3 regions of the Streptomyces sp. NPDC054757 genome follow, and region 2 is predicted to be linked to each of the others. Evidence: riboswitches for the same ligand, from Rfam matches in the RefSeq annotation. Region 2 holds a riboswitch; each other region holds the start of a gene.
What was found. Region 2 has a riboswitch for cyclic di-AMP ahead of ACWGKJ_RS26030 (M23 family metallopeptidase). Riboswitches for the same ligand answer to the same signal wherever they lie in the genome.

Region 1 (9,314 bases), on a different contig from region 2:
GCGGCCGTTCCGCTGACTTTTCTCATCTCGCGGACGATCATGCTGCGCCCCGACAACCGGGAAGCCCCTGAATCGTTGGTCGAACCGGTGGCCCCCGCCACCCCAAGTGCCTAACATTCGATCAACGCAAGGTCTTGTGCTCCGCGCGTCGCCCGGCCGCCCCCGCGAGGAGGCGCCGAGCGCCACGCCACCCCCCGCACGAACTCGCCTGCCAGGAGGCTCCTTTGCACCGCCGCCGTCGCACTGCGCTCTCCGTATCCGTTGCGCTCGTCGCCGCAGCCCCGCTTCTCGCCGCCTGCGGCAGCCAGCCCCATCCGGGCGCGGCAGCCGTCGTGGGTAAGGACCGGATCACGGTCGCGGCCCTGCAGACGCAGGTGAACGACGTACGCAAGGCGCAGAACAAGTCTCCGCAGGCCGCCGAGCTGATCAGGAGCAGCAACAACCTCAGCGGGATGAAGCTCGGCACCATGATCTTCGACCGGGTGCTCGCGAAGGCGGCGGCGGACGCCGGGGCGAAGGTCACCCGCAAGGACATCCAGGACGCGCGCGACCAGCTGGTCAAGCAGGCGGGCAGCGAGCAGCGGCTCCAGCAGGTCTACCTCCAGCAGAACGGCATCGCACCCGGCCAGATCGACCAGGCGCTCCAGGAGCAGGTCACCGCGTCCAAGCTGGCCGAGAAGCTGGGCGGCGTCTCGCTCGGCACTCCGCAGGGCCAGAGCGCGGTGCTCCAGGCGATGATGAAGACGTCCAGGGCGATGGGCGTGGACGTCAATCCGCGCTATGGGGTCTGGGACGCGAAGAAGAGCCAGCTCGGCGCGTACAAGACGCCGTGGATCACCGAGGTGACCAAGGAGCAGACGGGCCAGTCCGCCGGGACCGGGGTCAGCGCGGCGGGATAGCGGTCCGGCGGGACAGCGGCGCAGCGGGCACCGGCACCGGCCCGCCGGGGGATCGGCACAGCGGGACAGCGGCCCGGCGGGATAGTTTCGACGGGTGACCGCTGAGAACACCCACGACCCTGCCCCCTCCGCCTCCGCCCCCGGCCCCACCCCTGTCCCCGAGGCGCTCGACGCCCCCGGCAGGGTCGTGCTGCTCACCACCAGCCACCGGGTCGCGCCGGGACTCCTCTCCTGGCCGGCCTGGCAGCTGCTGCACTCGGCGGACCGGGTGGTCTGCGCGGACCCCGGCCATCCGCAGCTGCCGTATCTGCGCGAGGCCGGGGTGACCGTCGAGCAGGAGGCGCCCGACGCGCACCGGCTGGTCGAGGAGTGCGCGGGCGGGCACACGGTCGTCGTCCTCCCCTCCGGCGAGGGCGACCGGCAGCTCACCGACGGTCTGGCCCGGCTCGCGGGCAGCGGCCGGGTGCGGATGCCGGACCTGGAACTGCTGCCCGGTTCGTACGATCTGCCGGGCGCACGCCTCCTCGACCTGGTGCAGGTGATGGACCGGGTGCGCCGCGAGTGCCCGTGGACCTCCCAGCAGACCCACCGGGGGCTCGCCAAGTACCTGATCGAGGAGGCGTACGAACTCGTCGAGGCGATCGAGGACGGCGACCGGGACGAACTGCGCGAGGAGCTGGGGGACGTCCTGCTCCAGGTCGTCTTCCACGCCCGGATCGCGCAGGAGGGCACCGGCGATGAGGGGGACGAGCCGTTCTCCATCGACGATGTCGCGGGCGGCCTCGTCGAGAAGCTGATCCACCGCCACCCGCATGTCTTCGGCGACGAGACGGCGGAGACCGCCGATGACGTCCACGCCCACTGGAACCGGACCAAGGCGATCGAGAAGCAGCGCACATCGGTGACGGACGGCGTCCCGGTCGGCCAGCCGGCCCTCGCCCTCGCGGCGAAGCTGACCTCCCGGGTGCGGGGCTCGGATCTCGACGTACCGCTCCCGGCGGGCGAGGGCGTCGGCTACCGGCTGCTGGCCCTGGCCGCGAGCGCGGAGGCGGCCGGCACGGACCCGGAGGCGGCGCTGCGCGCGGCGGCGCGGGCGTACCGGGACGCGATCCGGGCCGTGGAGGGCGCGGCACCCCGGGCGGCTACCGTCGAGGAGTGACCGACAACAGCACCGCAGACCCGGCCCCCACCCTCTTCACCTGGGAGTTCGCGACCGATCCGTACCCCGCGTACGCCTGGCTGCGGGAGCACGCGCCCGTCCACAGGACCGCGCTGCCCAGCGGGGTGGAGGCCTGGCTGGTGACGCGGTACGCGGACGCTCGGGCGGCGCTCGCCGACCCCCGGCTGTCGAAGAACCCGGCGCACCACGCCGAGTCCCCGCACGCCAAGGGCAAGACCGGGATCCCGGGGGAGCGCAAGGCGGAGCTGATGACGCATCTGCTGAACATCGACCCGCCGGACCACACCCGGCTGCGGCGGCTGGTCTCCAAGGCGTTCACCCCGCGCACCGTCGCGCTCTTCGCCCCGCGGGTGCAGGAGCTGACGGACCGGCTGATCGACGGCTTCGTGGCGGACGGGAAGGCCGACCTCATCCATGACCTGGCCTTTCCGCTCCCCATCTACGCCATCTGCGATCTGCTCGGCGTCCCGCGCGAGGACCAGGACGACTTCCGGGACTGGGCGGGGATGATGATCCGTCACGGCGGCGGACCGCGCGGCGGGGTCGCGCGCTCGGTCAAGAAGATGCGGAACTACCTCGCCGAACTCATCCACCGCAAGCGGGAGAACCCCGGTGACGACCTCATCTCCGGTCTCATCAGGGCGAGCGACCACGGCGAGCACCTGACCGAGAACGAAGCCGCCGCGATGGCGTTCATCCTGCTCTTCGCCGGGTTCGAGACGACGGTCAACCTCATCGGCAACGGGATGTACGCGCTGCTCCGCAACCCGGAGCAGCGTGCGCGCCTTGAGACCTCACTGGCGGCCGGGGAGACCGGCCTCCTCGCCACCGGGGTCGAGGAACTGCTGCGCTACGACGGGCCGGTGGAGCTGGCCACCTGGCGGTTCGCCACCGAACCGCTGACCCTGGGCGGGCAGTCCGTCGCGGAGGGCGATCCCGTACTCGTCGTGCTGGCCGCCGCCGACCGCGACCCGGAGCGCTTCACCGAGCCGGACACGCTGGACCTCGGACGCACCGACAACCAGCACCTCGGCTACGGGCACGGCATCCACTACTGCCTCGGCGCGCCCCTGGCCAGACTGGAGGCGCAGACGGCGCTCGCCACCCTGTTGCGGCGCCTGCCCGGCCTGCGTCTGGCGGTGGGGCCCGACGAGATGCGGTGGCGCGGCGGGCTCATCATGCGGGGACTGCGCACGCTCCCGGTGGAGTTCGGGGACGCGTCGGATCCTGTCGGACCCTCAGTCTGACCAGGGCTGAAGTGACGTGCCGTCAAGAATGTGACTTTCACGTGATCTCCGCTGCATCGACTTGTGACTGACGTTCGAGTGCGGCTACGTTCACCCCTCAACTCATCCGTCACACGGAAGGCCACCGCATGCGCACCGGGAACGGTCGGCACCGCCGCCCCCGTCAGGCTCCAGCTCTAGTCGTAGCGGCAGGAGTCACGGGCTCGGCCATCGCCCTTCCGCTGCTGGCGTCGACCGGCGCCCACGCGGCCGACGCCACGACCTGGGACCGGGTGGCGCTGTGCGAGAGCGGCGGCATCTGGAGCGCCGACCTGGGCAACGGGCACTACGGCGGCCTCCAGTTCTCGCAGGCGGCCTGGGACAAGTACGGCGGCGGGCAGTACGCGATCCGCCCCGACCTGGCGAGCCGCTCCCAGCAGATAGCCGTGGCCGAGAAGGCGTACGCGGCCGAGGGGGCGAAGTTCTGGGCCAGTTGTGCGGCCGTCGCCGGGCTGACGAAGGACGACGCGGACACGGCCACCGTGGACCCGGGCTCCCCGGCCACCACGAGCCCCACTCCTTCGAAGCCGGCCGGCTCTGACGGGGGATCGAAGAGCACGAATACGGACGGATCGGGGCAGAAGTCATCGAAGGGGACGAGTTCGAGCCCGTCCGACTCCTCCTCCCCCACGGGCTCGCCCTCATCGGACTCCTCTCCTTCGGACTCTCCTTCCGGCTCCTCCTCCGGGTCGTCCTCGCCGTCATCTGACGCATCTTCGGATACATCAGGCACATCAGGCGCATCGGGCGGATCCGGCAGACCCGACTCTTCGGCTCATGCGGACGCCTCGGACTCCGCCTCGCCGTCCACTTCTGACCCGGCGACACCCGCCGACTCCGCCAACGGAGATGCTCCGGCGTCTCCGGACACTTCCGGGGCGGGCAGACACCGGGGCGGAGAGTCCGCCGACGGCCCCGGTGCGCACCGCGACGAGTCCGGGCGGCATGCCTCGCGCGGGGGAAACCCCTCCCGGAATGACGCCCGTACGGACGGCAGCTACACCGTCCGGGCGGGTGACAACCTCTGGTCCATCGCGAAGGCCCATGATCTGCCCGGCGGATGGCCCGCGCTCTACGCGGCGAACCATCGGACGGTCGGAGCCGATCCGGACTTCATCGTCCCTGGCCAGAGCCTTGATCTCGACCAAAATCAGGGGTAGTTAGCGCCTGTATGTCCGCTTCTGTTCGAGTGAGACATGGCTCTCGTCGGTCCGGCTGAATGTCCGTACTGTCCACCCGGCGCATGTCGCCTCTCACCTGCGAAAACGGGACATGCGCGGTCGTAAACCCGGGATTTGCTCGCCGATGTTCATCTTTGAATATCGGGGTGTCCTGTGATTACGGTCAGACCGCTCGCACCGCGGGCCTCTTCGATCGCCACGCCGAATCCTGCCATCGGTCGAGGGGAAGCAGTTGACGCTAAGAAGCGCCGCAGGCAGGAGCGGGGGACCCAGGTAAGCGCCGGGTCCGGCCGTCCGTTCAGAGTCAGAGAACGGCACGAACCGGGACCGGCTTGGGGTGAAGCTGTGCGCTAGGCCGCGCAGCCGGGCAACTCATTGGCCCGAACCCGACAGCTCACCTCGTAGGCGTCGGTGAGGAGATTCTTCATGCTGTTTTCCAGCAAGTCCAAGCACCGTCGCCCCTCGAAGGCCGTCCGCGTCGCCACCCTCGCCGGTGTCGCCGGAGCGGCTGTGGCCGTGCCGCTGATCGGTGCGACCTCCGCATCCGCCGCCTCGGTCTCCACCTGGGACGCCGTCGCGCAGTGCGAGTCCGGTGGCAACTGGTCCACCAACACGGGCAACGGTTACTACGGCGGCCTGCAGTTCAACAACTCCAGCTGGGCCGCCGCCGGTGGTACGCAGTACGCGCCCCGCGCCGACCTCGCCACCAAGGGCCAGCAGATCGCCACGGCCGAGAAGCTCCTCGCCATGCAGGGCCCGGGTGCCTGGTCCTGCGCCGGTGCCGGCGGCCTGACCAGCGGTGGTCCCAGCCCGGACGTCTCCACCTCTTCGAACGGCTCCTCGTCGTCCAGCGCCGACCAGCAGAGCGGCCACAGCGACCAGCAGGCCGCTTCGCGCAGCGAGGCCCGCACCAGTGCGCCGGCCGCCCCGAAGCACGCCGCCCCCCGCCACGCCGCGCCCACCACGATCAAGAAGGGTGACGGCGAGTACAAGGTCAAGGCCGGCGACACCCTCTCCACGATCGCCAAGGCCGAGCACGTCCGCGGTGGCTGGAAGAAGGTCTACGACCTGAACAAGGACATCGTGAAGCAGGCCGACCTGATCTACCCCGGTCAGCAGCTCCACCTGAGCTGATATCAGCTCTCCCCCCAGCACCCCCGGCCCGGCGCGACTCCCCCGTACGCGCCGGGCCGGGGGTCTCTCCGCCGGGGCCGCATCCCGGCCCACAGCTCGGCCGACGGGGGGCCGCCAGCGGGTTACCGCCTGGTAGGTATGCTGACTTTCATACTGTCTTGCGATCTTTTGGGCCCTTTTTCGTCCCAGGGTCCGGGCGCCCTGCCGACTGAGCCCCCCGGGCCGGTTAGGCTCTTGGCGCAAGGCCAAAGAGACCCTGCGCCCATAGCGTCACATCCCAGAAGGAGATGCTAGTGCCGTCCATCGACGTCGTCGTAGCCCGGGAAATCCTGGACTCCCGAGGCAACCCCACGGTCGAGGTCGAGGTCGGCCTCGACGACGGCAGCACGGGCCGTGCCGCCGTCCCGTCCGGCGCCTCCACCGGTGCGTTCGAGGCCATCGAGTTGCGCGACGGTGACCCCAACCGCTACCAGGGCAAGGGTGTCGAGAAGGCAGTCCTCGCCGTCATCGAGCAGATCGGCCCGGAGCTCGTCGGCTACGACGCCACCGAGCAGCGCCTGATCGACCAGGCGATGTTCGACCTGGACGCGACGGAGAACAAGGGCTCCCTCGGCGCCAACGCCATCCTCGGCGTCTCGCTCGCCGTGGCGCACGCCGCTTCCGAGGCTTCCGACCTCCCGCTCTTCCGCTACCTGGGCGGCCCGAACGCGCACCTGCTGCCCGTTCCGATGATGAACATCCTGAACGGCGGGTCGCACGCCGACTCCAACGTCGACATCCAGGAGTTCATGATCGCGCCGATCGGCGCCGAGTCCTTCTCGGAGGCGCTGCGCTGGGGCGCCGAGGTCTACCACACCCTCAAGAAGGTCCTGAAGACCAAGGGCCTGTCGACCGGCCTCGGCGACGAGGGCGGCTTCGCGCCGAACCTGGAGTCGAACCGCGCCGCTCTCGACCTCATCATCGAGGCCATCAAGGAGGCCGGTTACGCGCCGGGCAAGGACATCGCGCTCGCGCTCGACGTCGCCGCCTCCGAGTTCTACAAGGACGGCACGTACGAGTTCGAGGGCAAGTCCCGCTCGGCCGCCGAGATGACCGAGTACTACGAGGAGCTCGTCGCCTCGTACCCGCTCGTCTCCATCGAGGACCCGCTGTACGAGGACGACTGGGACGGCTGGAAGGTCATCACCGACAAGCTGGGCGCCAAGGTCCAGATCGTCGGCGACGACCTCTTCGTCACCAACCCGGAGCGGCTGGCCCGCGGTATCGAGGAGGGCTCAGCCAACGCCCTGCTCGTCAAGGTCAACCAGATCGGTTCGCTGACCGAGACCCTGGACGCCGTCGAGCTGGCCCAGCGCAACGGCTTCAAGTGCATGATGTCGCACCGCTCCGGCGAGACCGAGGACGTCACCATCGCCGACCTCGCGGTCGCCGTGAACTGCGGCCAGATCAAGACCGGCGCCCCGGCCCGCTCGGACCGCGTCGCCAAGTACAACCAGCTGCTGCGCATCGAGGAGATCCTCGACGACGCCGCGGTCTACGCGGGCCGCTCGGCGTTCCCGCGCTTCCGCTCCAACTGATCGGGCCGCAGCACCGCATAGCTGAATCAGCTGAATCAGCAGCGAAGGCGCAGCCACGCGCAGCCGTCCCCGTACCCGGTCCCGTACCGTGTCCGGGGACGGACGTGCGTGTGTAACGGGGAGGCGGCATGGCAGGGAACCGGGACCGGTTCTCCACCGCGACCAGACTCAGGGTGCTCGGTGAGCAGACCGCGGCCCGTGTCTACCGCTCCCAGTCCAGGCGCCAGGCGCGCAGACCCCGGCTCACCGGCCGGGCGGCGATACTGCTGATGGTGCTCTGCACCCTGGTGGTGGCGCTCGCCTACCCGATGCGGCAGTACGTGTCGCAGCGGGGCGACATCGCCGACCAGCGGCGCCAGGTCAGCGACGCGAAGGCGCGCGTCGAGGAGCTGCGGGACCAGAAGGCCCGCCTCCAGGACAACGCGTACGTGGAGCGGCTGGCCCGTGAGCAACTGCACTTCGTGCGGCCGGGGGAGACCAACTACACCATGGTCGACCCCGACTCCCGCACCCAGCACTCCGCGGGCAAGGGCGCCGCGGACCGGCCGTGGTACTCCAACGTGTGGGACGGCGTGGACAGCGCGGACCGCACCAAGGCGCCGTAGCCCGGGGGCGCCGGACCTCCGGGCCACGGACCGGTGGTGCCTCGTCGGCCACCGGCTCCGCGTACGCCCCGTAAGCACGCGCCCCGTGCACCGGCACCCCGCTCCACCGGCACACCCGCCCCACCCCCATCCCCTTCACAGCCACTCAGATCCAAGGCAGGCATGGAAACGCCCCCTCCGCAGACCGAACGTACCGAGCCCACCGACGCGGACATCAGCGCGTTCAAGGAGCAGCTCGGCCGACCGCCCCGCGGGCTGCGCGCCATCGCGCACCGCTGCCCGTGCGGCAACCCGGACGTCGTCGAGACGGCCCCGCGTCTGGAGGACGGCACGCCGTTTCCGACGACGTACTACCTGACCTGCCCGCGTGCCGCCTCCGCGATCGGAACGCTGGAGGCGAACGGGGTGATGAAGGAGATGACCGAGCGGCTGGGCACCGACCCGGAACTGGCCGCCGCCTACCGGGCCGCACACGAGGACTACCTGGCGCGCCGCGACGCCATCGAGGTCCTGGAGGGCTTCCCGAGCGCGGGCGGGATGCCGGACCGGGTCAAGTGCCTGCACGTCCTGGTGGGCCACTCGCTGGCCGCGGGGCCGGGCGTCAACCCGCTGGGGGACGAGGCGATCGCGATGCTGCCCGAGTGGTGGGCGAAGGGCCCGTGCGTGCCGCGGGCGCGGGACGGCGAGGGCTCCGCCCCGCTGGGCGACTGAGGATCGGGGCCGGGCGGAGATGGCTCCGCGCGGCCCGGTGACTGAGGATCAGGGCCGGGACGGAACCCCGGCCCCACGAGAGGACACCCATATGACCCGCGTCGCTGCCATTGACTGCGGCACGAACTCCATCCGTCTGCTCGTCGCGGACGCCGACCCCGCCACCGGTGAACTCGTCGATCTGGACCGGCGGATGACCATCGTCCGGCTCGGCCAGGACGTCGACCGGACGGGCCGGCTCGCCCCCGAGGCGCTGGAGCGGACCTTCGCGGCCTGTACGGAGTACGCCGAGGTCATCAAGGCCCATGGCGCCGTACATCTCCGCTTCGTCGCCACCTCGGCGTCCCGGGACGCCGAGAACCGCGACGAGTTCGTCAGCGGGGTGCGCGACATCCTCGGTGTCGAACCCGAGGTGATCACGGGAGACCAGGAGGCCGAGTTCTCCTTCACCGGCGCGACGAAGGAGCTGGCCGGCCAGGGCGGCGAGTACCTGGTGGTGGACATCGGCGGCGGCTCCACCGAGTTCGTCGTCGGGGGCGAGGGCGTCAGCGCGGCCCGCTCCGTGGACATCGGCTGTGTCCGGCTCACCGAGCGGCATGTCCGGCACGACCCGCCGACCCTCGGTGAGATCACCGCGATGCGCGCCGACATCGACGCCGCGCTGGACGAGGCGGCGCAGACGGTCCCGCTCTCCGGGAACCGCACGCTGGTCGGCCTCGCCGGTTCGGTGACCACCGTCGC
Region 2 (9,314 bases):
GCGTCCGTGCCGGGCGCGGGGAGTGGGGACGCGGGGCCGCGGCGGTCCCTGCGACGGCGACTGGGCGGGGCCGTGGTCCTCCTCGTTCTCGTGCTGCTGTTCGCCCTGCCGCGGTGGACGCTGTTCGCCTCCGGTGTCCACTGGCCGTTCCCGGTGTTCCTGGCCGGCACGGTCGTCTTCGCCGTCTGGCTGGTCTCCTTCCCCTTCCTGATGGCAGCGGGCCACGGGCGCCGACGGGCCGACCGGGCGGCGCGTATCGCGGACAGCAGCCTCGGGGTGATCTGGGTGCTGTTCACCTGGTCGGTGCTGGGCGGTCTGGTGCATCTCGTGCTGGTCGGGCTCGACGCCGGCGGTGACGAACGGGCCAGGATCATCGCCGCGGCCGTCGCCGTGGTCTCGGCCGGGCTGCTGGCCCTGGGGCACCACGAGGCCATGAGGGTCCCCCGGGTGAAGCGGCTGGACGTCCGTATCCCGCGGCTCGGCCGGGGCCTCGACGGGACCCGTGTCGTCGTGCTGGCCGACACCCACTTCGGGCCGATCGACCGGGCCCGCTGGTCGGCGCGGGTCACCGACGCGGTCAACGCGCTGGACGCGGACGTCGTGATCCACGCCGGTGATATCGCCGACGGCACACCCGCCCAGCGCCGGGAGCAGTCCGCGCCGCTCGGGACGGTCCGGTCACGGCTGGCGAAGGTCTATGTCACGGGGAACCACGAGTACTTCGGGGAGGCGCAGGGCTGGCTGGACCGCATGGCCGAACTCGGCTGGGAACCCCTCCACAACACCCACGTCGTGGTGGAGCGCGGCGGCGACCCGCTCGTCCTCGCGGGTGTGGACGACGTGACGGCGGAATCCTCCGGACTGGCCGGACACCGTACGAACCTGGCCGGGGCTCTCGCGGGGACGGACCAGGACTGGCCGGTCCTGCTCGTCGCCCACCAGCCCAAGTACGTCCGGCAGGCGGCTGCCGCCGGTATCGACCTACAGGTTTCCGGCCACACTCACGGCGGCCAGATCTGGCCGTTCAACTTCCTCGTACGGATCGACCAGCCGGTGGTGCACGGCCTGAGCCGGCACGGCGAGCGGACCCAGCTCTACACCAGCCGGGGCACCGGCTTCTGGGGGCCGCCCTTCCGGGTCTTCGCGCCGAGCGAGATCACCCTGCTCACCCTGCGCTCCGGTGGCGGGCCCGCCACCGGAGCGGACGGCGGGGCCGCCCCGTCGGAGGGCGGGTGAGCGAGGCGCCGTACGTCAGCGGCGGTCCAGGCCGTCACCGGGAACGGCGGACGGCGGAGGCCACCCCGGCCCCGCAGGCGGTCCGGAGCGGTCCGGAGCCGTCCGGAGGGATCCGCAGGCGGTCCGGAGGGATCCGGAGCGGCCCCGGGCGGTAAGTGGTTCGAACCACCCCCGGACATGCCGTAGAGTTGTGTTCACCGACGCGGGGTGGAGCAGCTCGGTAGCTCGCTGGGCTCATAACCCAGAGGTCGCAGGTTCAAATCCTGTCCCCGCTACTCAAGACCGAAGGCCCGGCACACTGTGCCGGGCCTTCGGCGTTTCCGGGGCCCGCTGTCCTTCCCCCACTTGGCCGAGGCCGAATCGCACACCGGCCCGGGTGCCGACAGCCTGGTAGGGCGCGGTACCGTCCGCCGCTTTACGGAACCGGGCAGGAGGGTACTGGTGGGGCAGCGAGACGATTCGGGCTGGGTGCGGGGGTTACTCCGTGTGCTCCCCGCCGTGCTGATCGTGGGCGGGGCGGTCTTCGACCAGCTGACCCCGCCCGCGTTCACCGCCGCCCCGTTCTTCGCCGCCGCCCCGGTGATCGCAGCCCCGCTCTTCTCGTTCCGGGCCACCCTGACCACCGGGATCGTCTCGGTCCTGGCCATCGCGGGACTCCGTGCCGCTGACGGCACATCCGGCAGGGGCTCGGCGATCACCGAACTGATCACCGTCTTCACGGTGTCCTGCGTCGCGCTGGCCATCAACCGCGTCATCCGGCGAAGCGGCGAGGAACTCGCATCGGCGCGGGTCGTCGCGGAGACCGCGCAGCGCGCCGTACTGCCGGTGCCGTCCGAGCGGATCGCCGAACTGCACATCGCGGCGCGGTACGAGGCCGCCCAGGCCGGCACCTTCATCGGCGGCGACCTCTTCGCCGTGCAGGACACCCCGTACGGGGTCCGGCTGGTCATAGGCGACGTGCGGGGCAAGGGGCTCGGCGCCGTCGAGGCCGTGGCCGTGGTGATCGGGGCCTTCCGGGAGGCCGCCGAACAGGAGGTGACGATCGAGGAGGTCGCCCAGCGGCTGGAGCGCGCGCTGACCCGGGAGGGGATCCGGCGCGAAGGGCTCGACGCCTTCGAGGGGTTCACCACGGCCGCGCTCGCCGAGATCCCGCGCGAGAACCAGGGCATGATCCGGCTGCTCAACCGGGGCCACCCCGAACCGCTGCTGCTGTACGCGGACGGGGACGTCCACGTCCTGGCCCCGACCGATCCCGCGCTGCCGCTGGGGCTGTCCGATCTGGCGGCCTGGCCGGACCGGGCGGACGAGACGCCGTTCCCGCCGGGGTCCACGCTGCTGCTCTACACCGACGGGCTGTCCGAGGCGAGGAACGCGCAGGGGGTCTTCTACGAACCGCAGGAGCGGTTGCGCGGCCGGATCTTCCCGGGGCCCGAGGAACTGCTGACGGCGGTGACCGACGACGTACGGCTGCACACGGGCGGGCACTCCACGGACGACATGGCGCTGCTCGCGGTGGGCCGTCCGCTGCGGGGGCAGCCGGCGCGGCGCAGGACGGTGGGGATCGTGCACCGCGAGCGTGAACGCGAATGACGTGATCCGCGAATGACGTGATCCGCGAAGGACGTGATTCGCGGAGGACACGATCCGTAGTCGAAGAGCACCACTCCGCATAACAGTTGACGCACGATCAGGATTTCGAGGTTTCCCGGCCACCGCTGAGGGATGATCAAGTCGCCCGAATCCGCCCGGTTATGTCCTGGTAAGTACGGGCCAAAGCCGTTAACGATCAGTCGGAACAGCTTGGAATCCGGCCCTCGCGTCTATTAACGTTCGATAACGCAGCGCGGTTGTCCCAGTCGTCGCAAGAGGCGGCACCGTGCGCACGCGCCGAATCCCGCAAGGGAACCGGGGAACCACCAATTGGGGTGAATCGGGCCTCTCCGCAAGGGCTGCCCGTAGGAGACCTTCCTGCTCCGAACCCGTCAGCTAACCCGGTAGGCGGTAAGGAAGGAAAGGAGTGCGCCTCCGTGGCGTCCAACAACCCTGCCCCCGAAACGCTTTACTTCCCGAACGACGATGCTCTCGGTTTCGGCGGTGCGGAAGGCGGCGCGCCGGACGAGTGGAATCCCACCGAGGACTCCCTCCGTACCGTCCGCGGCAAACACCGGGTCGCCAAGCAGCGCAACGGTCTCGCCCGCAGCTCCACGGTGCTCGGCGTCGGTGTGATCGCGGCCGTCGGCGCGGGCGGCATGGCCAGCGCGCAGAGCAAGCCGCCGCTCGCGATCTCGCTCCCCGACCTCCCGCAGTCCGTCAAGGACAAGCTGCCGGAGGCCGAATCGCTGCCCGGCGTGGGCTCACTGATCTCCGACATCGGCGACGTGCCGGACCACGGCGGTACGGAGACGGGCGCCGCCGACGCGGCCCTCACCACCGCCGCGGCCACCGGCAAGGGCAGCGCGGACGCGGGCGAGGCCCTCCGGGCACGAATCCTCCAGCAGGCCGAGCAGCAGCAGGGCGCGATCGACGACGAGGCCAAGGCGGCGGCCGAGAAGGCGGCCGCGGAGAAGGCGTCGGCGGAGGCCGCGAAGAAGCGGGACGAGGCGGCGGCCAAGGAGAAGGCGGCCAAGAAGAAGGCCGAGGCGGAGGCCGAGGCCAAGGCGGAGAAGGAGCGGCTCGCCAAGCTGGCGGCCGGCTACTCGCTCCCCGTCTCCTCGTACACCCTCACCTCGCGGTTCAACGACGGCGGTGCGATGTGGTCGTCGGGCCACCACACCGGTCTCGACTTCGCCGCGCCGACCGGCACCCCGATCAAGGCCGTGCACGGCGGCACGGTCAAGTCGGCGGGCTGGGCCGGGGCGTACGGCTACCGCACGGTCGTCGCGCTCGACGACGGTACGGAGCTGTGGTTCTGCCACCAGTCCTCGATCTCGGTCGGCGCCGGCCAGAAGGTCGCCACCGGCGAGGTCATCGGCCGGGTCGGCGCCACCGGCAATGTCACGGGCCCGCATGTGCACCTGGAGGTCCGGCCGGGTGGCGGCGACCCGGTCGACCCGATGACCTGGCTCCAGGGCAAGGGCCTCAACCCGTAAGGAACGCGGCCCGGCAGGGCCCGGCCCCCGCACGGAGCACTCGCACGCAGGGCCGCGCCTCGGCGCGGCGTCCGCAGACATGGCACCCGCGCGAACGCCCGTGGGCAACGCCCGTGGGCAACGTCCGTGGGCACGGCGCCCCGCACGAACGTCCGCAGGTATGGCGCCCCCTGCGCAACATCCATAGGACGGGCGCCCCGCGCGAACGCCCGGAGGCACGGCACCCCGCGCGCAACGCCGGTGGATACGGCGTCCCGCACCCCGGCAGCCCTGGCGGCATCCCCCCCGACGTCAGGGCTGCCGGTTCGTCCGTACGGGGGCGGGCCGGAATAGCGGGCGGCGACCGCAGGGTTGACCGGCGTATGACTTCTCTCCGCGCACTCGGCTCCTCCGGCCTCCAGGTCTTCCCGCTCTCCCTCGGCGGCAACGTCTTCGGCTGGGGCGCCGACGAAGAACAGTCCTTCGCCGTGCTCGACGCCTACACCGCGGCAGGCGGCAACTTCATCGACACAGCGGACACCTACTCGTCGTGGGTGCCCGGCAACAAGGGCGGCGAGTCCGAGGCCGTCATCGGCAACTGGCTGGCCGCACGCGGGAACCGCGAAGACGTGGTGGTCGCCACCAAGGTCGGCTCGCACCCCGAGTACCGGGGGCTCTCGGCCGCGAACATCAAGGCCGCGGCCGACGCGTCGCTGAGCAGGCTCCGGACCGACTACATCGACCTCTACTACACGCACCGCGACGACGAGTCCGTACCCGTCGATGAGATCATCACCGCCCTGGACGATCTGGTGAAGGCCGGCAAGGTCCGCGCCATCGCCGCGTCCAATCTGAGCCCCGAGCGGCTGGACGCCTCCGTGGCGTTCTCCGACGCCGAGGGGCTCGCCCGGTACTCCGCTCTGCAGCCGCACTACAACCTGGTCTCCCGCGACACCTACGAGGGCGCGCTCCAGGACGTGGCGGCCCGGCACGGTCTGGCGGCCGTCCCGTACTCCGCGCTGGCCTCCGGGTTCCTCACCGGCAAGTACCGGCCCGGCGCGGACGTCGACAGTGTCCGGGCCGGCAGCGCGGCGCAGCACCTGGACACCGAGCGGGGGCCGAAGGTCCTCGCCGCGCTCGACAAGATCGCGGCGGCGCACGAGGCGGAGGTCGCCACCGTCGCCCTGGCCTGGCTGGCGGCACAGCCGACCGTCGTCGCGCCGATCGCCTCGGCCCGTACGGTCGAGCAGCTGCCCGCGCTGACCGCCCTGGCCGAACTGAAGCTCACCGACGCCGAGGTGGCTGAGCTGACCGCAGCCGCCGCCTGAGAGTCCGAGAGAACGGGCCGGGCCCGGCCGGTATCCCGGGGGCGGCCGAGAGCCGGCCGGCTTTCCGGGGGCGTCCCGGGTCGGGTCAGTGCTGGTACGGGTTGTAGCCGCCGTAGTCCAGATGCGGTGGTGGCACCCGTACCCGCCCGGTCGCCTGTGCGGCGTGGAGCAGCGCGGGCCCGGCTATCTCCTTGCGCTGCCAGAGGTGGTGCAGCAGCTCCTGCTCGCGCGCCTCGAAGTCCGGGTCCACCACACCGCGGTGGGCCCGGTGCCGCAGAAAGGCGAGGGTGGTCGCGAAGGCCTCGTACTCGGAGACCGCGCGGGACGCGGCCCGGGCACGGGACTTGGCGTCGGCGTGCGCGGGCGGCCGGTGATAGGGGCTCTGGCCGTACGCCGCCGGGTGAGGGCCCAGATGGGGGCTGGTCGCGCCGAATCCTCCGCCGAACGTACGCGCGGCGAAGGCGCGGGCCAGGGCGCGCGCCCGCATCGACGAGAGCGCCAGCGGTTCCGCGGGGGCCAGCCAGCCCGCCGCCGCGTAGGCCGGCAGCTCGGCCGATATGGTGCGCAGCTCCCGCTGGCGGGTCCAGATCGTCAGCCAGGTGACCGTTCCGAAGGCCGGGACCATGAAGGCGCCGTAGACCAGGTAGAAGCCATAGGTGCCGAAGGCCGACGAGCTGTTCCACAGGGCGTGCATGCCCATGGCGCAGACCAGCCCGAGCAGTGGCGGTGCGGTCCGGCGCAGCCGCTGGTGCCCGGCGGCCGATGCCGCGACACCGAAGCCGATACCGGTCAGCACGGTGAACAGCGGGTGGGCGAAGGGCGAGAGGACCACCCGGGCGAAGAAGGTCGCCGCCGTCACGGCCGGGACACCCGAGAACCCCAGGGACTTGTCCTCGCCGAAGGCGCTGCCCAGATAGAGGATGTTCTCGGTGAAGGCGAAGCCGGTCGCGGTGAAGCCCGCGAAGACCACCCCGTCCACGATCCCGGTGAAGTGGCGTCTGCGGAAGAGGAAGATCAGCAGGATCGCCGCGGCCTTCGCGCTCTCCTCGATGACCGGCGCCACCACTCTCGCCCCGAGGGTGTCCGCGCTCGTCGGATCCGCTGTGGCGGTCGCTATCCAGTGCGTGGCGAAGGAGTTGGCGATGATCGCGACCAGGGCGGCGGCACAGGCGCCCCAGGCGAAGGCGAAGATCAGATTGCGCCAGGGGCCCGGATCCACCCGGTCGAGCCAGCGGAAGGCCGCCATGAGCAGCGGCACCGGAAGCACGGCGAGACCGATGCCGACCAGGAAGCCCTCGGTGCCGGTCTGTTCGCGGACCAGCGAGAGGATCAGCAGTCCGCAGATGGCGAGAACGATGATCACCGCGGCGGCGCGCAGCGCCTTGCTCCGCCAGAAGTCCCTGCGGGGTGCGTAGCGCCAGTGTGCACGCGGGGGGACGGCGTCGAAGCGCGGCTGCTCCTCGTACACCGGGACCACCGGATGGGCCGCCCCGGGCGGCACGCTCGATTCGTACACCCGATGGAGCCTAACGAGCGGCACCGACAATCGCGACGCCGTACCCGATTCCGGGGCCCGCCGGGCATCGCCGTTACGGACGCGGGGCCGGCCGGTCGTTGCGGCGGAACAGCAGATCGTGCACGGCGTGGCCCTTGTCGAGTCCCTGGCCCTCGAACCGGGTCAGCGGCCGGAACCCGGGCCGCGGTGCGTAACCCCCGTCCGCCGTGGTGTTGTCGAAGCAGGGGTGCTCGGTGAGCACCTCCAGCATCTGCTCGGCGTACGGGACCCAGTCGGTCGCGCAGTGCAGTACGGCGCCGGGCGCGAGTCGGCCCGCGGCCAGGTCGAGGAAGTCCGGCTGGATCAGCCGCCTCTTGTGGTGCCGGCTCTTGGGCCAGGGGTCGGGGAAGTACACGCGCAGCCCGGCGAGCGAGTCCGGCTTCAGCATTTCGCGGAGCAGGATGATCGCGTCACCGTTGGCCACCCGGATGTTGGACAGCCCGTTCCGCTCCGCGAGACGCAGCAGGTTTCCCTGGCCCGGGGTGTGCACATCGGTGGCGAGGATCCCGGTCGACGGGTCGGCCGCGGCCATCTGCGCGGTGGCCTCGCCCATGCCGAAGCCGATCTCCAGAACCACGGGGAGACCGTCGAACAGAGCGGGCAGATCGAGCACCCGCTGCCCGTCGATGTCCAGCCCCCAGCGCGGCCAGAGCCGCTCCAGTGCGTCGGCCTGCCCGGTCGTGACGCGGCTGCGGCGCGGCTGGAAGCTGCGGATCCGGCGCTCGTGGTGCGAGCCCGCGGGGTCGGCCGCGGGGCCGCCCGGGAAGCGCGGCTCGCCCTTGGCGCGGCGGGGCGGCGAGGGCTCTTGCGGGGGATTCAGTGGACTCAGGGGATCGGACACAGTGCCCCGATTCTACGGTCCCGTCCGGAACCGCGATTCCGGCCCCGGCCCGGGTCCCTCCTGTCCCGGACTCGTCCCCGCGGACCTGTTCCCGCCCCCGTATCCGAGCCCGCCCCGGCCCGGGTCCCCCTCTCACCGCACACCGCACACCGCACACGCCTCCCGCCCCGTCCCCGGCGTCCGGTCAGGCCCGCACCTCCACCGAGGCCAGCGCCCTGCGGGCGATCTCACGGCCGATCGGCAGGGAGGCCGTCGCTGCCGGTGAGGGCGCGTTCAGCACATGCACAGTGCGGGGTGCCTCCCGGATCAGGAAGTCGTCGGCCAGGGTGCCGTCCCTGAGCACCGCCTGGGCCCGCACCCCGGCCGGCGCCCGGCGCAGATCCGCTTCCTCGACGGCGGGCAGCAGCCGCCGCACCGCCTCGGTGAAGGCGCGCTTCGACAGCGAGCGGTGCAGCTCGCCCGCTCCGTAACGCCAGTGGCGCCCGGCTATCCGCCAGGCACCGGGCCAGGCCAGCGTGGTGGCCAGCTCGGCCGGGCGCACCGTGCTCCAGTCGTATCCCTCGCGGGCCAGCGCGGGCACCGCGTTCGGCCCGACGTGGACCGTGCCGTCGGTGCCCCGGGTCAGATGGACCCCGAGGAAGGGGAAGGCCGGGTCGGGCACCGGGTAGACCAGGCCGCGCACCAGACCGGGGCGGGTCAGCGTGTAGTACTCCCCGCGGAAGGGCACGATCCGCATGCCCGGTTCGTCGCCCGCGAGCCGTGCGATCCGGTCGCACTGCAGCCCCGCGCAGTTGACCAGGGTCCGGGCCCGGATCACCGCTCCGTCCGATGTGGCGACAGCGACACCCTCCGGACGCCGGGCTATCCGGACGGCCTCGGCCCCGCACCGGATCTCCGCCCCCGCCGCCTCCGAGAGCTCCGCGAGGCGTGCGGCCACCGCCCCGTAGTCGGCGATCCCGGTGGTGGCGACCCGGATCGCGGCGAGCCCGCGGACCCCGGGCTCCTCGTCGGCGATCTGGGCCGGTCCCAGCTCCCGCACCGGAATCCCGTTCTCCCGGCCGCGCTGGGCCAGGGCGTGCAGCCGGGGCAGCTCGTCCCGCTCCGTCGCGACGATCAGCTTGCCCGTCACCTCGTACGGCAGGCCCTGCTCCGCGCAGAACTCGGTCATCTCCGCCGCACCGCGCACCGCGAACCGGGCCTTGAGGGAGCCGGGCCGGTAGTAGATCCCGCTGTGGATGACCCCGCTGTTGCGGCCCGTCTGGTGACGGGCGGTGCGCTGCTCCTTC
Region 3 (9,314 bases), on a different contig from region 2:
GCCCGTCGACCAGCGCCACGTTGTTGATCCCGAAGGACTCCTCCATCGGGGTGAGCTTGTAGAGCTGTTCGAGCACGGCCTCGGGCACGAAACCGTTCTTGATCTCGATGACCAGCCGCAGCCCGTGCGCCCGGTCGGTGAGGTCCTTCAGGTCCGCGATGCCCTGGAGCTTCTTCGACGCCACCAGGTCCTTGATCTTCGCCCGCACCTTCTCCGGGCCGACCGCGAAGGGCAGTTCGGTGACGACGATGCCCTTGCGGCGCGCCGTGACGTTCTCCACGGTGGCCGTCGCACGGATCTTGAAGGTGCCGCGCCCGCGCTCGTACGCGTCCCTGATCCCGTCGAGACCCACGATCCGGCCGCCGGTCGGCAGATCGGGGCCCGGCACGAAGCGCATCAGGGTGTCGAGATCGGCGCCCGGGTGCTTGATCAGATGGCGGGCCGCCGCGATGATCTCGCCCAGATTGTGCGGGGGCATATTGGTGGCCATCCCGACCGCGATCCCGGACGAGCCGTTCACCAGGAGGTTCGGGTAGGCCGCCGGGAGCACGCCGGGCTCGCGCTCCTGGCCGTCGTAGTTCGGCTCGAAGTCGACCGTGTTCTCGTCGATCGACTCGGTCATCAGTGACGTGGCGTCAGCCATCCGGCACTCGGTGTACCGCATCGCGGCCGGCGGGTCGTCGTTGCCGAGCGAGCCGAAGTTGCCGTGTCCGTCGACCAGCGGGAGCCGCATGGAGAAGGACTGCGAGAGCCGCACCAGGGCGTCGTAGATCGAGGCGTCGCCGTGCGGGTGCAGCTTGCCCATGACCTCGCCGACGACCCGGGCGCACTTCACATAGCTGCGGTCGGGCCGCAGCCCCATCTCGTTCATCTGGTAGAGAATGCGCCGGTGTACGGGCTTCATGCCGTCACGGGCGTCCGGCAGGGCCCGTGAGTAGATCACCGAGTACGCGTACTCCAGGAAGGAGCCCTGCATTTCATCGACCACGTCGATGTCGAGAATCTTCTCCTCGAAGTCCTCCGGCGGCGGGGTCTTCGTGCTGCGGCGGGCCATCGCTGCTGCGGCTCCTTCACGTGCCTGGTCCGGTACTGACGCCGACCATTGTGGACTGTCCCACCGACAACGCCGACCGCGACCCGTGCACACCGGGATGGCTCCCGGCTGTCGGTGCGCTTGCATACAGTGGCAGGACTGCATTCCAACGCGGTCAACACACGCGATCGAAGGGACGTACATGCCCATGGGTCACACGGCCACGGCCGAGGCCGCCTCCGGCGGCCTGACAGCGACCGAGCACCGGCTGGCCAACGGCCTGCGGGTGGTGCTCTCCGAGGACCACCTGACCCCGGTCGCCGCGGTCTGCCTCTGGTACGACGTCGGTTCACGCCACGAGGTCAAGGGCCGTACCGGACTCGCCCACCTCTTCGAGCACCTGATGTTCCAGGGTTCGGGACAGGTCGAGGGCAACGGCCACTTCGAGCTGGTGCAGGGGGCCGGAGGCTCGCTCAACGGCACCACCAGCTTCGAGCGCACCAACTACTTCGAGACGATGCCCGCGCACCAGCTGGAGTTGGCGCTCTGGCTGGAGGCCGACCGGATGGGCTCCCTCCTCGCCGCGCTCGACGAGGAGTCCATGGAGAACCAGCGGGACGTCGTCAAGAACGAACGCCGCCAGCGCTACGACAACGTGCCGTACGGCACGGCGTTCGAGAAGCTGACCGCACTCTCCTACCCGGAGGGCCATCCGTACCACCACACGCCGATCGGCTCCATGGCCGACCTGGACGCGGCGACGCTGGAGGACGCGCGGGCGTTCTTCCGTACGAACTACGCGCCCAACAACGCCGTCCTCTCGGTTGTCGGCGACATCGACCCGGAGCAGACGCTCGCCTGGGTGGAGAAGTACTTCGGCACCATCCCCTCCCACGACGGCAAGCAGCCGCCGCGGGACGGCTCACTGCCCGACACCCTCGGTGGCGAGGTGCGCGAGGAGCTGTACGAGGAGGTGCCGTCGCGCGCCCTGATGGCCGCCTACCGGCTCCCCGAGGACGGCACCCGCGCGTGCGACGCCGCGGACATCGCGCTGACGATCCTGGGCGGCGGCGAGTCGTCACTGCTCCACAACAGGCTGGTGCGCCGGGACCGTACGGCGGTCGCGGCCGGCTTCGGTCTGCTGCGGCTCTCCGGCGCCCCCTCGCTCGGCTGGCTGGACGTCAAGACGTCCGGCGGTGTCGAGGTCCCGCAGATCGAGGCGGCCGTCGACGAGGAACTGGCCCGCTTCGCGGCCGAGGGCCCCACGGCCGAGGAGATGGAGCGCGCGCAGGCCCAGCTGGAGCGCGAGTGGCTCGACCGGCTCGGTACGGTCGCCGGCCGCGCCGACGAACTGTGCAGGTACGCCGTGCTGTTCGGCGACCCGCAGCTGGCGCTGACCGCGGTGGGCCGGGTGCTGGACATCACGGCCGACGAGGTGCAGGCGGTCGCCAAGGCCCGGCTGCGCCCCGACAACAGGGCTGTCCTGGTGTACGAGCCCGTCACCGCCGATGAGCCCGAAGAGACCCGTGCGGACGCCGAATCCGACCCGGCCACCGCAGCCACCGACAGCAACAGCACAGAGGCGGACCAGTGACCGACCCCGCGGCCGTGACCATGACCTTCCACCCGCAGCCCCAGGCGGGTGCCCCCAGGCCCTGGGCCTTCCCGGCCCCCGAGCGCTCCACCCTGCCCAACGGGCTGACGGTGCTGCGCTGCGACCGCCCGGGACAGCAGGTCGTCGCTGTCGAGATCAGCCTCGACGCCCCGCTGGACGCCGAGCCCGAGGGGCTCGACGGCATTGCCACGATCATGGCGAGGGCCTTCTCCGAGGGCACCGACAAGCACAGCGCGGAGGAGTTCGCCGCCGAGCTGGAGCGCTGCGGCGCCACCCTCGACGCGCACGCCGACCACCCCGGTGTCCGGGTCTCCCTCGAAGTCCCGGTCTCCCGGCTGCCCAAGGCGCTCGGCCTGCTCGCCGACGCGCTGCGGGCGCCTGCCTTCGCCCCGAGCGAGGTCGAGCGGATCGTGGGCAACCGGCTTGACGAGATCCCGCACGAGCTGGCCAACCCGGCCCGCCGCGCTGCCAAGCAGCTCTCCAAGGAGCTGTTCCCGGCCACCGCCCGTATGTCGCGTCCGCGCCAGGGCACCGAGGAGACCGTGGGGCGTATCGACGCGGCCGGTGTCCGCGCCTTCTACGACGCGTACGTCCGCCCGTCCACGGCCACCGCGGTCGTCGTCGGCGACCTGGCGGGGACCGACCTGGACGCGGTGCTCGCCGAGACCCTCGGCGAGTGGAAGGGCAACGCGGGCACGCCCCGCCCGGTCCCCCCGATCACCGCGGACGACACCGGCCGGGTGGTCGTCGTGGACCGCCCGGGTGCGGTCCAGACCCAGCTGCTGATCGGCCGGATCGGCGCGGACCGGCACGACCGTGTCTGGCCCGCCCAGGTCCTCGGCACCTACTGCCTGGGCGGCACGCTCACCTCCCGTCTGGACCGAGTCCTGCGTGAGGAGAAGGGTTACACCTACGGAGTGCGGGCCTTCAGCCAGGTGATCCGCTCGGCCGCCGACGGGACGGGCGCCGCCATGCTCGCCATCAGCGGTTCGGTGGACACCGAGTCGACCGGGCCCGCGCTCGACGACCTCTGGAAGGTCCTGAGGACGCTGGCCGCGGGCGGGCTGACCGACGCCGAGCGGGATGTCGCCGTACAGAACCTGGTGGGGGTCGCCCCGCTGAAGTACGAGACGGCCGCCGCGGTCGCGGCCACCCTCGCCGACCAGGTCGAGCAGCATCTGCCGGACGACTTCCAGGCCCAGCTGTACGCCCGTCTCGCCGCGACCGGCACGGTCGAGGCGACCGCCGCCGTGGTCTCCGCCTTCCCCGACGACCGGCTGGTGACGGTGCTGGTCGGGGACGCCGCGCAGATCGTGGAGCCGGTCAGGGCGCTGGGCATCGGGGAAGTGACCGTGGTCAGCGGCTGAGCGCGCCGGCCGCCCCTGCCACAGGGCGGCCCATGCTGCGGGGTCCCGGCGGGCGGTGAGTCCGCCGGGACCCCGTCCGTTCGCGGCGGGGTCCGTTGCCCGGGCTGTCCCGAGGCCGCGCGGCCAGGCCCGGTACCGGCTGCGGGCAGCTGGACATGGGCCGCTGGGTACCGGCTGTCGGGGATGGGCTGCTGGACGTCGGATGTGGGATGTGGGATGTGCGACAGAATCCGCTGTCCGTTTGGTGCGGCCGGGACCGACGGCTTAGCGTCACACTCGCTGTCCGTCGGACATAAGCCGCGACCGCGGCGCCGGACAGCGATCGCCGAGTCCCCGTCAGGCGCGAGCCGGGGGAGCCGGGGACCCACTCAGTCCCTGGGGTGAATCGGGGCCGCTCCGCAGGGGCGGGCCCGTAGGGGACCTTCCTGCTCCGAACCCGTCAGCTAACCCGGTAGGCGACAGGGAAGGAAAGGACCAGCCCCTCCATGGCGTTCAGCCGTCCCACCGGCAAGCACCGTGCCCCCAACCGCCCGGCCCGCACGGACCACCCGAGCCGTCCGAACCGCAGGGCCGTCGGCATCGCCGGAGCCGCCACCCTCGCAACAGCCGGTGTCATCGGCGCCCTCGCCTCCCCGGCGGTGGCCGACGGCGCGCAGGTCTCCACCGCGCAGGAAGCCCGTCTCGACCGGACCATCCTCGTGGGGGACACGGTCGCCGACCGGATAGCCGCCCAGGCCACCGCACAGCAGCACGAGGCCGACCACGCCGAGGCCGTGGCGAAGGCCAGGGCCAGGGCGGCAGCGAAGGCGAAGGCCGAGCGGGAACACGCCGCCAGGGCTGCCGAACAGCGCGCGGCCCGCGCCCAGGCCCGTGAACGCCTCAACGCCTATGTGGTCCCGGTCGCCGACTCGTACGTCTCCACCGGCTACAAGACCGGTGGCAGCCTCTGGTCCTCCGGCAGCCACACCGGTATCGACTTCCATGCCGCGAGTGGCACCCCGGTCCACGCCGTCGGCGCCGGCACGGTCGTGGAGGCCGGCTGGGGCGGTGCGTACGGCAACAACATCGTCATCCGGATGCATGACGGCACGTACACGCAGTACGGCCATCTCTCGTCCATCGGCGTCTCGGTCGGCCAGTCCGTCACTCCGGGCCGGCGGATCGGGCTCTCCGGCGCCACCGGCAACGTCACGGGCCCGCACCTCCACTTCGAGGCCCGCACGGGTCCCGACTACGGCTCGGACATCGACCCCGTCGCTTATCTGCGCTCGCACGGCGTCCACGTCTGACCCGGCAGGGCCCCGGGCGGTCCACGTCCGACCCCGGCAGGCCCGGGCGAGCCACGTGTGCCCCCGGCCGGTCCCCGGCCGGTCCTCTTCCGCCGCCCCGGCGCGTCCGCCGCGCGCCGGGGCCACTCGCGTTCCGGATCCGCGCACGAGGCATTTCCAGCGCCCGGTGTTCGCACGGCCGGTTTCTGCCTGGCCAAAAGATATCCATGATTTACCGGGGGCCTTCGGGAATTGACCCGCCCTGCCATAGAGTCACCGCACAGCTGTGGACAGGCCGCGATAGGCGGACGTCGATGCGGAGGTTGGGGCATGCGTATTCCCGCGCATTCGGTATGCACGGCAATCCGTGACGACATCATCTCGGGGGTGTACGAGCGCGGCGGCCGGCTGACCGAGGAGGTGCTCGCGCGCCGTTACGGCGTCTCGCGGGTCCCGGTCCGCGAGGCTCTGCGGACCCTGGAGTCCGAGGGGTTCGTGGTCACCCGCCGCCATGCGGGCGCCTGTGTCGCCGAACCGACCGAGCGTGAGGCGGCCGACCTGCTGGAGATGCGGATGCTGCTGGAGCCGATGGGCGCGGCGCGCGCCGCGCAGCGGCGGACCGAAGCCCATCTGAAAGTGCTGCGCGGCCTGGTGAGGCTGGGGCAGGAGCGGGCCGGGCGGGGGCAGGGCGAGGACCTGCGGTCTCTCGGCGGCTGGTTCCACGAGACGCTCGCGCAGGCATCGGGCAGCTCGGCGCTGACCACGCTGCTGGGCCAGCTGCGGCAGAAGATCGGCTGGATGTACGCCGTCGAGCAGCCGGTCCTTCCGGTCGTGTCCTGGGCCGAGCACGGCTCGATCGTGGACGCGGTGGCGCGCGGCGACGCGGAGCGGGCCCGTGCGCTCACCGCTCTGCACGCGGAGCACGCCAGGGCGGCGCACCGGCTGCGGAAACCGGGGCGCGGGAAGGATCCGAAACATGCCGTAAACACTGTCGGCATCACCGATTAACAGTGCTGCCGTATACAGGGAGCAGATAATTTCGGCTTGCCGGCCGCTGCTCTTTCGCGCCCGTCCGAGAGGAATCCGGTAATCCATCTCCTCTTTCGTGCTGTCTTTTTCTGTGCAGTCTTTTTATGTTCTGCTTTTCGGATGTTCCGGTGCGTTCGCTGCGCAGCCGCATGCCCGGCACCCGGAAAGACAGAATACTCAGACGGTCTCGGGGAGTTCGTCGAGCCCGTCGGTGACCAGCTTGGCCAGCCGGTCCAGGGCGGCGTCGGCGCCCTCCACGTCCGAGGTGAGCACGATCTCCTCGCCGCCCTCCACGCCCAGGCCGAGTACGGCGAGCATCGATGCGGCGTTCACCGGGTTGCTGCCGTTCTTCGCGATCGTCACCGGCACCCCCGAAGCCGTGGTGGCACGGACGAAGATGGAGGCCGGTCGGGCGTGCAGTCCCTCGGTCCAGCCGACCTTGACGCGACGCTCAGCCATGGTGTTGCCCTTCGAGTTCTGCGACAGTTGTCTAGACCATTCTTGCACGGGTGTACCGTGGTGCGGCTCTGCCGGATCACCAGCCTGCACCGCTCCCCGTGCCACCGCGACCCGTACGCTTTCAGCATGCAGCCCCCGCTGGAGGAGAACCCGCACCAGGAGTACCCGGCCCACTGGGAAGCGGACGTGGTGCTGCGCGACGGCGGCACCGCGCGGATCCGGCCGATCACCACCGAGGACGCCGACCGGCTGGTGAGCTTCTACGAGCTGGTCTCACCCGAGTCGAAGTACTACCGGTTCTTCGCACCGTACCCCCGGCTCTCCGCCAAGGACGTCCACCGCTTCACCCATCACGACTACGTCGACCGGGTGGGTCTCGCCGCGACCGTCAACGGCGAGTTCATCGCCACCGTCCGCTACGACAGGATCGCCGCGCACGAGGCAGAGGTCGCCTTCCTCGTCCAGGACGCCCACCAGGGGCGCGGCGTGGCATCCGCGCTGCTCGAACACATCGCGGCGGTCGCCAGGGAGCGCGAGGTCAGCCGTTTCGTCGCCGAGGTCCTGCCGGCCAACACCAGAATGATCAAGGTCTTCACGGACGCCGGGTACGAGCAGAAGCGCAGCTTCGAGGACGGCTCGGTCCATCTCACCTTCGACCTGGAGCCCACCGAGGCGTCCCTGGCGGTGCAGCGCGCCCGTGAACAGCGTGCGGAGGCGCGGTCGGTGCAGCGGTTGCTGGCCCCCCGTTCCGTCGCCGTCGTCGGAGTGGGGCGCGGGGCCGGCGGGGTGGGGCGCGCGGTCCTGCGCAATCTGCACGGCTCCGGCTTCACCGGGCGCACCTACGCGGTGAACCGGGCCTTCCCGGAGAGCCTCACCGAGGTGGACGGCGCCCCCGCCCACCGCTCGGTGTCCTCCGTGACCGCTGCCGGGGAAGTGGTCGACCTGGTGGTCGTGGCCGTTCCCGCCGCGCAGGTGCCCGGGGTGGTCGACGACTGCGGGGCGAACGGGGTGCAGGGGCTCGTCGTGATCTCCGCCGGTTACGCGGAGAGCGGGCCCGAAGGACTGCTGCGCCAGCGCGAACTGCTGCGCAGGGCCCGCTCGTACGGTATGCGTGTCATCGGGCCGAACGCCTTCGGCCTGATCAACACCGCCGAAGCCGTCCGGCTGAACGCCTCGCTCGCGCCCGAGTCGCCGGTGCGCGGCCGGATCGGACTCTTCACCCAGTCCGGCGCGATCGGCATCGCCTTGCTCTCCGCGCTGCACCGGCACGGCGCCGGGCTCTCCTCCTTCATCTCGGCGGGAAACCGGGCCGATCTGTCGGGGAACGACTTCCTCCAGTACTGGTACGAGGACCCGGACACCGATGTCGCCCTGATCTACCTGGAGTCGATCGGCAATCCCCGTAAGTTCACCAGGCTCGCCCGGCGCACCGCTGCGGTGAAGCCGGTCGTGGTCGTCAAGGGCGCCCGGCACAGCGGCAGCGCCCCGCCGGGGCATGCGGTGCCGGTCACCCGGGTCCCGGACGCCACGGTCTCGGCGCTGCTGCGGCAGGCCGGTGTGATCCGGGTCGACACCGTCACCGAACTCGTCGACGCGGGCTTGCTGCTGGCGGGGCAGCCGCTGCCATCGGGGCCGCGCGTCGCGATCCTCGGCAACTCCGAGTCGCTCGGACTGCTGACCTACGACGCCTGTCTCACCGAGCGCCTGCGGCCGCTCCCGCCCGTCGATCTGACGACGGATGCGACCCCGGAGGACTTCCGCGACGCGCTCGGCCGGGCCCTGGCGGACGACGGATGCGATGCGGTGCTGGTCACGGCGATCCCCTGGGTGGGCGAGAACGGCGTGACCGAGTCGGGTGACGGAGAGGTACTGGCGGCCGCCCTGCGGGAAGCGGCCGAGGACGCCCCCGCCAAGCCGGTCGCCGTGGTGCATCTGGAGATCGGCGGTCTCGCGGAGGCACTGGCGGCGGCCACCGGTACGGTACGCGGCCCCCGGGGAACGGCCGCCGCGACCCCACGCACGGGCCCGGCCGCCACCCCGGACAGCCCGGCCGACCGGGACGGCGGCGGGGGAGGGGCCCCGGCCGGTGCGCCCGTGGGGGATACCGGAGACACAGCGGACACGTCGGGCGCCGCGGCCACCGCAGCCGGCACGCCAGGCGGCGACGACACGACCAGCCGGGCCGACAAGGGTACGGGCGCACCCGCCACGCCCCCCGCCCTCCGCACCGGAGGCATCCCCGCCTACCCGGCAGCCGAGCGGGCCGTCCGCGCGCTCGCCCAGGCGGTCCGGTACGCGCAGTGGCGCCGCGAGGCCGCCGAGCCCGGCCGGGTACCGGAGTACGACGACATCGACGAGAACGCCGCAGCCGACCGGATCGATGCGCTGCTCGCCACCGCCCGCGTCGATGTCACCCGCGGCCTGGCACTCTCGCCCGACGACACCTGCGAACTCCTCGGTCTGTACGGCATCCGCGTCCGGCCCGCCCACCCGGCCCCGGACGCGGACACCGCCGTCGCCGCCGCGGAGCAGCTCGGCTACCC

Region 1: linked by a shared signal. The riboswitch ahead of ACWGKJ_RS23455 (transglycosylase family protein) and the one ahead of ACWGKJ_RS26030 (M23 family metallopeptidase) in region 2 are both predicted to bind cyclic di-AMP.
Region 3: linked by a shared signal. The riboswitch ahead of ACWGKJ_RS17630 (M23 family metallopeptidase) and the one ahead of ACWGKJ_RS26030 (M23 family metallopeptidase) in region 2 are both predicted to bind cyclic di-AMP.

What each region holds. Positions count from the first base shown of each region.
Region 1 covers NZ_JBSHBW010000021.1:33,370-42,683, forward strand. The annotation lists gene ACWGKJ_RS23430 (GtrA family protein) at 1-114, shown strand, start outside; gene ACWGKJ_RS23435 (SurA N-terminal domain-containing protein) at 225-899, shown strand; gene ACWGKJ_RS23440 (nucleoside triphosphate pyrophosphohydrolase) at 1,087-2,058, shown strand; gene ACWGKJ_RS23445 (cytochrome P450 family protein) at 2,055-3,326, shown strand; gene ACWGKJ_RS23450 (transglycosylase family protein) at 3,455-4,525, shown strand; cyclic di-AMP (ydaO/yuaA leader) riboswitch at 4,783-4,969, shown strand; gene ACWGKJ_RS23455 (transglycosylase family protein) at 4,973-5,680, shown strand; gene eno (phosphopyruvate hydratase) at 5,968-7,257, shown strand; gene ACWGKJ_RS23465 (FtsB family cell division protein) at 7,386-7,862, shown strand; gene ACWGKJ_RS23470 (DUF501 domain-containing protein) at 8,025-8,573, shown strand; gene ACWGKJ_RS23475 (Ppx/GppA phosphatase family protein) at 8,665-9,314, shown strand, end outside.
Region 2 covers NZ_JBSHBW010000025.1:14,039-23,352, reverse strand. The annotation lists gene ACWGKJ_RS26045 (metallophosphoesterase) at 1-1,236, shown strand, start outside; tRNA gene ACWGKJ_RS26040 (tRNA-Met) at 1,438-1,511, shown strand; gene ACWGKJ_RS26035 (PP2C family protein-serine/threonine phosphatase) at 1,675-2,826, shown strand; cyclic di-AMP (ydaO/yuaA leader) riboswitch at 3,112-3,252, shown strand; gene ACWGKJ_RS26030 (M23 family metallopeptidase) at 3,264-4,325, shown strand; gene ACWGKJ_RS26025 (aldo/keto reductase) at 4,688-5,632, shown strand; gene ACWGKJ_RS26020 (PrsW family intramembrane metalloprotease) at 5,718-7,148, opposite strand; gene trmB (tRNA (guanosine(46)-N7)-methyltransferase TrmB) at 7,222-8,028, opposite strand; gene lhgO (L-2-hydroxyglutarate oxidase) at 8,213-9,314, opposite strand, start outside.
Region 3 covers NZ_JBSHBW010000013.1:64,766-74,079, forward strand. The annotation lists gene ACWGKJ_RS17615 (DNA gyrase/topoisomerase IV subunit A) at 1-1,054, opposite strand, end outside; gene ACWGKJ_RS17620 (M16 family metallopeptidase) at 1,236-2,627, shown strand; gene ACWGKJ_RS17625 (M16 family metallopeptidase) at 2,648-4,015, shown strand; cyclic di-AMP (ydaO/yuaA leader) riboswitch at 4,329-4,488, shown strand; gene ACWGKJ_RS17630 (M23 family metallopeptidase) at 4,501-5,304, shown strand; gene ACWGKJ_RS17635 (GntR family transcriptional regulator) at 5,614-6,291, shown strand; gene ACWGKJ_RS17640 (HPr family phosphocarrier protein) at 6,490-6,771, opposite strand; gene ACWGKJ_RS17645 (bifunctional acetate--CoA ligase family protein/GNAT family N-acetyltransferase) at 6,898-9,314, shown strand, end outside.